DNA from 2 places in the Planococcus lenghuensis genome. Region 1 is predicted to be linked to the other one. Evidence: riboswitches for the same ligand, from Rfam matches in the RefSeq annotation. Region 1 holds a riboswitch; the other holds the start of a gene.
The links. A riboswitch is a leader RNA that binds a small molecule or an ion and turns the genes downstream of it on or off. The one in region 1 is predicted to bind FMN.
Positions count from the first base shown of each region.

Region 2: linked by a shared signal. The riboswitch ahead of ribD (bifunctional diaminohydroxyphosphoribosylaminopyrimidine deaminase/5-amino-6-(5-phosphoribosylamino)uracil reductase RibD) and the one ahead of B0X71_RS11525 (ECF transporter S component) in region 1 are both predicted to bind FMN.

Region 1 covers NZ_CP019640.1:2,231,445-2,235,094, reverse strand. Annotated here, with positions in the region: gene B0X71_RS11530 (hypothetical protein) at 1-1,052, shown strand, start outside; FMN riboswitch at 1,213-1,349, shown strand; gene B0X71_RS11525 (ECF transporter S component) at 1,494-2,075, shown strand; gene B0X71_RS11520 (ferredoxin) at 2,242-2,493, opposite strand; gene B0X71_RS11515 (YpbB family protein) at 2,604-3,629, shown strand; gene B0X71_RS11510 (RecQ family ATP-dependent DNA helicase) at 3,626-3,650, shown strand, end outside.
Region 2 covers NZ_CP019640.1:1,031,650-1,035,299, reverse strand. Annotated here, with positions in the region: gene B0X71_RS05240 (bifunctional 3,4-dihydroxy-2-butanone-4-phosphate synthase/GTP cyclohydrolase II) at 1-420, opposite strand, end outside; gene ribE (riboflavin synthase) at 435-1,064, opposite strand; gene ribD (bifunctional diaminohydroxyphosphoribosylaminopyrimidine deaminase/5-amino-6-(5-phosphoribosylamino)uracil reductase RibD) at 1,065-2,222, opposite strand; FMN riboswitch at 2,207-2,350, opposite strand; gene B0X71_RS05225 (ABC transporter permease) at 2,465-3,650, opposite strand, start outside; gene B0X71_RS05220 (ABC transporter ATP-binding protein) at 3,636-3,650, opposite strand, start outside.

The sequences.
Region 1 (3,650 bases):
CAGCGGCATTCCTGACCTTGGGCATCCTGTTGGCTTCTTTCCTCGGCCGGGAAACCAATTTTGAAACGGCCGGAATGGAAGAAGCGGAACTTGTGGAAGAAGAGGCTGCCCTCGATAACGGCGGTGAAGAAGCGGCCGTTGAGGAAGAGGCTGTAATGGAAGAGGAAGCAGTTGAAGAAGCGGCGACAGCTGAAGGAGAAGGAATGGCAGAAAGTGCGGAAATGGCTCCATTGGCAGAGGACGTTCGCACAGCCGTCTATCCTGGAGACTTGGAAGGTTATGAACTACTGTCACTCGGACTGACAACCGAAGCATTTGTTGTTCCGGTTTCAGTGCTTGTTCCGTCCGAGCTGCTCGACGGCACGGAGCCGGAAATTGCTGCCTTGTATAATGCCTTTGCAGCTGAAGTGGATGAAGAAGCGCTGGGATTCGATGATTATCATCCGTATCCCGGCACGATTGCATCAGAAGACGGAACAGTCGTGCATGAGCTGCCGGCTGATCACGAGTTCGGGCTTTCATCAGCCACTGCTTCCGTCTATATGGCGAGTCTGCAGGAAACCTTCCGGGAGGCCGAGCAGATTGAAGTGATAACAGAAACAGGTGAGCAGGCGGAAATTGACCCGATCGGACCTGTGGAGCCGATAACCGGCGGGGTTGAAGGCGCAGCTTATTTTGTCTTCACGGCAGCAAACGGGGAAATGTACTTGGCGCCGGATTACGGCTCCGGCTATAGTTCTGCTGTTGAAGCGCTCACCGCACTTCAGGAAGCACCGAGCGATCTGCTGGCATCTCCGATTCCGGAGGACATTGCATACGCAGTAGAGGAACAGGCGGGAACAGTGATTGTCACATTTGCTGAGCCGCTGGATCTTTCTCTTCTCGATGAGACGGAAATCGCCAGACTTTTTGAAAGCCTTGCACTGACAGCCGGCTCATTCGGCAATGAAGTCAGGGTGGTGAATGTGTTGCAGGACACTTGGATGAATTATGATCTCTCACTGCCGCTTGAACCACCGGTTGCACCGAACAAAGTGCTATGGATTCCATGATGAAAGTTCGGGCAGTTTCAAAAACCGTTCTGCTGCCGTCCGGCCGGACGGCAGGTTTGAAAATAAAATGGAAGCCCTGTAAGCATTTCTGTTTACAGGGCTTCCATTTTTATTTAAGATTAAGATAATTACACCGCGGAAGCGGTTAAAAAAATAGTCGATTCATCTTCGGGGCAGGGTGCAATTCCCTACCGGCGGTAATTGGAGCAGGTTCTGCTTCATCAGCCCGCGAGCCGCAAGGCAGGATTTGGTGCGATTCCAAAGCCGACAGTACAGTCTGGATGGGAGAAGGTGAAGGTGCGGATGTATGCCGTTTTTCCAATCCGGCATGCTGAATTCAGTGTGCCTGTTCTCCCTTAAGCGTTTTAGCTTAAGGGTTTTGTTTTGGGCGGATACAGTTCGAGCCTTTCTTCTTGATGAATCAAGTGAGGAGAGAGGATTATGAGAAACAAGAAACTGCAGTCGATGCTGGTCATTGGAATGTTATCGAGCATTTCGTTCATCCTGATGCTGTTTAATTTTCCGCTTCCGGCGTTGCCGTCATTTCTGAAAGTGGATTTCAGTGATGTGCCGGCGCTGATTGCTGCAATTACGATGGGACCGGCAGCCGGCATCCTGGTTGCTGCATTCAAAAATGTGCTGGACTGGCTGCTATCCGGCAGCCCTACAGGCGTTCCGGTCGGGCATTTGGCAAATTTTACAACGAGTCTGCTTTTCATTCTGCCAGTCTATGCAATCTACCGGAAAGCGTCCAGTCTGCGCGGCCTTGGTTTTGGTCTTGTAGCCGGCACGTTGTCGATGGCTGTCGGCATGAGTATTCTAAACTTTTACGTCTTCCTGCCGATGTATACGTATTTTCTGAATATGCCGGAAATGACAGGGAGCGCACTTATTGAAAGTGTTGTACTCGGAATCTTGCCATTCAATGTTATTAAAGGCCTCCTGCTGACCGCGGCCGTTATACTCTTGTTCAAAAGCATGCAGCCATGGATTGAAAAGCAGCGCGCGTTATACAGTCAGTGAACAATTTATGAACAATAACGAAGAAATATAAAAAGCCGGGAAACCGGCTTTTTTTGCTGGGGAATAATCAGTGTCCAGGCATTATTCTGCTTGTTCTTTATTGAGTGTATGGGTTGCTATGACAGGTCATAAGAAAAGCCGGAAGCACCATGCTTCCGGCAGACTATCAGTCTTCAAATTTAAGCGGATCGCCGTCAAACGGAGCGTCTTCCACCTTGATGGAATCGGTCGGACAGCCCTCAAATGCATCCATCATGTCTTCTTCGAGTTCATCTGGCACTGGGGTATTCCCCATGTTATCATCAAGGATAACAAAGGCGATTCCTTCGTCATCGTAATCATAAATGTCTGGTGCAGCTGCACCGCACGCTCCACATGCAATGCATGTATCTTTATCAACTATTGTATATTTAGGCATAGCTATCCTCTCCTTTAAGTAATCCCCGGACACGCTCCGCAGAGCTATCGTATTTATTCTAATCATGTTTACTGAGCATTTCAACCAATAGATGTCTGGAGGGACGGAAGTTGTCATTTGAAGAAGCGATCTTGGCCATAATGAAGAAGCTGAATGGGCAGCGGACAGTGTCCGCGCCCTATCACGTGCTGAAAGGAAAAAAGTCCGGTCAGACCATTCAGGATATCGGTTATTTCAGCCTCCATCCTTTTTTTGGTGTCATGCCGGCGCTGAAAAAAGAAAAGTACGATGAAGCGGTCGCCGCACTGCGGTACAGCGGCTTTATCGGAGAAGCGGACAAGCAGATCCGGCTATTGGCCGGAGGAGAGAAGTTGGCGCTTCCCGAACATCATTTTAACGGCTGGAAGTATCAGGGGCGGGAGCGGCTCTTTTTTGCCCGGTTGTCGCTGGTTATTCAAACGCTGTCACATAAGCATCAGGGCATCCGGGTGTTCGACCCGGTCCAGAACCGGACGGATATTCAGCAATGGGTGAAGAAGTACCTGATGGATACAACCTATGCTGCACCGGAAACATATAAAGCGTTCAAAGAAGAAATGGAACGAAGTTTAGGGGCCGCTGCGACCGGCGATGACGGGAAATCGGTGCTGTTAGGCCGGTTTTCCGGCTATGGGATCAGCGGTCAGACGTGGCAGCAGATGGCAGCAGAGCGCGGCTGTTCGGAAATGGATGTCCGACTGGCAGCGACTGAGACTCTGCATAGCTGGCTTGACGAAATCAGTGATGGTGATTACCCGCTGCTGATTCCGTTTCTTGAAGATGTAATCCGGCGTTCGGCGCTGACCGATTCCACACGACGGACAATCCATCTGTTTAAGGAAGGACATTCGATGGAGGAGATCGCTGCGATCCGGCGGCTCAGACCGAGCACGATCGAAGATCATTTCGTCGAAATGGCCATGAATGATCCGGCGTTCGATGTCACGCAATTCATGAAGCGGGAAGATTATGACCGGGTATCCGCGGTGAGCCGGGGAGCTGATACAAAACGTTTGCGGGATATAAAAGAACAGCTTCCGGACTTGAGCTATTTTCAGATCCGGCTCGCGCTGTCTGCGAAAGGGGGAGAAACATGAACCTTGAACAATTGCTGGAAG
Region 2 (3,650 bases), 1.2 Mb from region 1:
ACCAGCCCGACGGAGGACACCGCCTTCTTTGGCGATCAACGGAAAAATATGGCCTGGCCGCTTGAAGTCCGCAGCTTTCGCGTCTGCATCCAGCATGCGCAAAATCGTATGGGAACGTTCGAATGCACTGATACCGGTTGTAGTGTCCCGGTGATCAATACTGATGGTGAAAGCAGTCCCATGGTGATCGGTGTTCCGATCGGTCATTGGATCCAGCTGAAGCCGGTCTGCGATCTCCTTGGCAACCGGCACACAGATAAGCCCTCTGCCTTCTGTTGCCATCAGGTTGACAATTTCCGGTGATGCCTGTTCAGCAAGCGCAACAAAATCCCCTTCATTCTCCCGGTCTTCATCGTCAATGACGATAACTGCTTTGCCTGCTTTTAAATCCCGGACCGCTTCCTCTGTTGAATAAAACATATGGTACCCTCCTGTCAAAATCCATGTTCCGCTAAATAACTCCGTGTAATGCCCGGCTGCGCCGACATTGTCCGTTCCGTGTACTTTGCAAGCAAATCACATTCGATGTTCACGGAATCACCGATTCCTTTTCCACCAAGAAGGGAATCCTCCTGGGTCGTAGGAATCAGCGAGATCGCAATGGAATTCCGGCCGACGTCAAACACAGTCAGTGACGTGCCATCCACCGCCACAGAACCTTTTACGATCATATATTTCATCAGATCAGCACCAAGTTCGATTGTTTTTGTTATAGCGTTCGACTCGGCTTTAACTGCCCGAATCGTTCCGACGCCATCGATATGGCCATTCACGAAATGACCGCCGAATCGGCCATTTGCGGCCATCGCCCGCTCCAGATTCACACGGGAACCGGTCCGCAGGTTGTTCATGGTCGTCGATTTCACCGTTTCCGGAATGACGTCTGCTGTAAAATGGGCTTTGCCGAACTCTGATACGGTCAGGCAGACGCCATTCACCGCAATGCTGTCTCCCCGTTTCACATCTTCGAGAACGACCGAGCAGGCAATGGTCAATTCCAGCGCCTGCGGTTTGCGCCGGATTGCTGAAACGTGGCCGATTTCTTCTATAATACCGGTGAACATTCAGTCAGCCTCCTTAAATATGGCACGGATACGGATATCTGACCCGAGTTGGTCAACGTCTGTAATCTCCAGTTTGAGACTGTCCGCCATATCCGCCCGCCGGTTGCTGGTGAAAACAGACGGCCCGTTACCGATCAGCTTCGGCGCCTGGTACAGATACAGTTCCTGAACAAGCCCTTGTTCAATAAAGCTTGAATGTACCGCAGGTCCGCCTTCCACAAGGAGGGTCATGATGCCACGGGTGTACAGATCCCGGAGCACTTCCTGCAGAAACGACACAGAATCCGGCAGGCGGATCACTTCAACATGTTTCCTGTACTGAACGTCAGGAGCATCTTCCTGACAATAAATCAATGTCCCGGCAGCAGGATCTGCTGTAACCGGGGTATCGGCCGGTGTGCGAAGGTGCCGGTCGAGAATAACGCGAATTGGATTCTTTCCACCATGGGGCAAACGGGTGGTGAGGAAAGGTTGATCATGAAGTACCGTATTGACACCGACTAAAATGGCATCATGGATATGGCGGAGCCGATGGACATCTTCTCTTGCTTCCTCGGAAGTAATCCATTTGCTGCTTCCTGCCTCGGTTGCCATGCGACCGTCCAAGGTAACCGCCGATTTCAGCGTGACATACGGCATTTGATGGGTGATGGAATGAAAAAATGCTTGATTCATCTGCGCTGCTTCCTGTTTCAGTAAACCAGTGATCACTTCAATGCCGGCCTCTTCAAGAAGCTTTACGCCTCTTCCGGAGACAAGCGGATTCGGATCAAGCGTCGCGATAAATACACGCGCTACTCCCGAATCGATGATCTTCAGTGCACAAGGCGGTGTTTTGCCGTAATGTGAACACGGTTCCAGTGTGACATATAAATCAGAGCCGCGGGCATTCTCGCCTGCCATTGCCAGTGCGTGCACTTCCGCATGCGGTTTTCCCGCCTCGAGATGTGCACCCATCCCGACAATCCGGTGATTGTTTACACAGACAGCGCCGACGAGCGGATTCGGTGATGTCTGTCCTTTTGCCTCGCTTGCCAATTGAATGGCAAAATTCATATAATGCGCAGGTTCGATAATAATCTCCTCCTTCCGATACGACTCGAAAGAAGCAGCAGAAACGAAAAGCATTGCGGAAACAAAGCCGTCTTCTTCTCCCATCCAGACTATAACTGTCGGTGCCGGATTTCCACCGGCTCGGCCATTTCCTTTCGCATGGAAACAGTTCACGGACTTGCGGTTTCCCGCTCACCGTCGGTCAGGAATTTCACCCTGCCCCGAAGAAGACGGATCAGTGATCCGTGTTTATTATATTAGCACAGCAGAATCATAAAATGAGAGAAATTAAACCTGAAAACACAGAAAAAACAGCCATCAGCTTCAAAGGAAGCTGATGGCTGCTGCTATTTGCCGGCGACTTGCAGTGTGACAGACGAAACTGCCAATACAGCTGCAAATATGATGAGCGCTGTCAGCGGATCGCCGACAGCCACGAGCGCCACAAGGACTGCCTGTATCACCTGCAGTGTGAAGATGAGCTGTCGGACAGCCCGGCTCCGGTCATACTTTGACAGCGGGAATAATTCATCCATGCGGAAATAGGAAGTGCCGTTCATCCCTTGCCTTAACTGAATGGCTGTTGCGAAAGCCAAAGCCGCCGCGAAAATCCAGACACCAATGGCAAATGACACAAACCAGACGCCGATCATTGCGATCAGTGTCAGACGGACCCATAAATAGAACAAGTCATCAAACCGGATGAATGTACGGGCAACCAAATACAGATGAGCATTCTTTTTTCCTTTACCGATCAGGCGATATATGGGATCCAGCCAGCCGCGCCTCCGGACTTTTCCTTTAATATGCGGTACATCGGTAAAATAATTGGCGAACCGGTAAAACCGGAGCAACCTCCCTTGCTCCAATGCAATGAAATGATCGAACGGAAACGGCTGGTCCTCCGCTTTATTAAGAAGTCTGCGCATATATAAAATCATTGCAAACAGCGGAAGCGCCGCAAAGGCCACCTGCCCCTCCACATAGAAGTACACAAACAGCGCAGCCAGCAGGAACCGGCCAAGCCGGTCACGCCATAATCCTTGGCCGGCCTGCCATTTACGGAAAGCGAACTCGCTTTTAACATTGAACCACTTCATCAATAGCAGCAGGACCGGGAATCCGATCAGATAAGCACTGTCAACACCATACAATGCATTGATCATCGGCAGTGATACGATGTAGATAATCACCGGCAGATACAGCTGACTCATGAACGTCCAGCGAAGTGCCGGCTTCAGAAAGACATCGAGTCTGCTTTCGAGCGGCAGAAAATATACGCTATCGGCTTCCTTTAACAGCGTGGAAGGCGGACTGACTGCAAGCAACAAGCCGAAGACAGGCGCCAGCAGCAATGCCGCCGGGAAATTTTCCGGAATATCGGTAAGCCAGCCGCTGTAGGCATAGCCGGCTGCACCGATTGCAAACAGCAGCACGACTGCTAAATGACCGGTGAAGATATACTTCATATAGTTCTGAACTTCCAGTGCGTACTGGCGCATGCGCACTGTCCAGACATCATGCAGGCTCTTC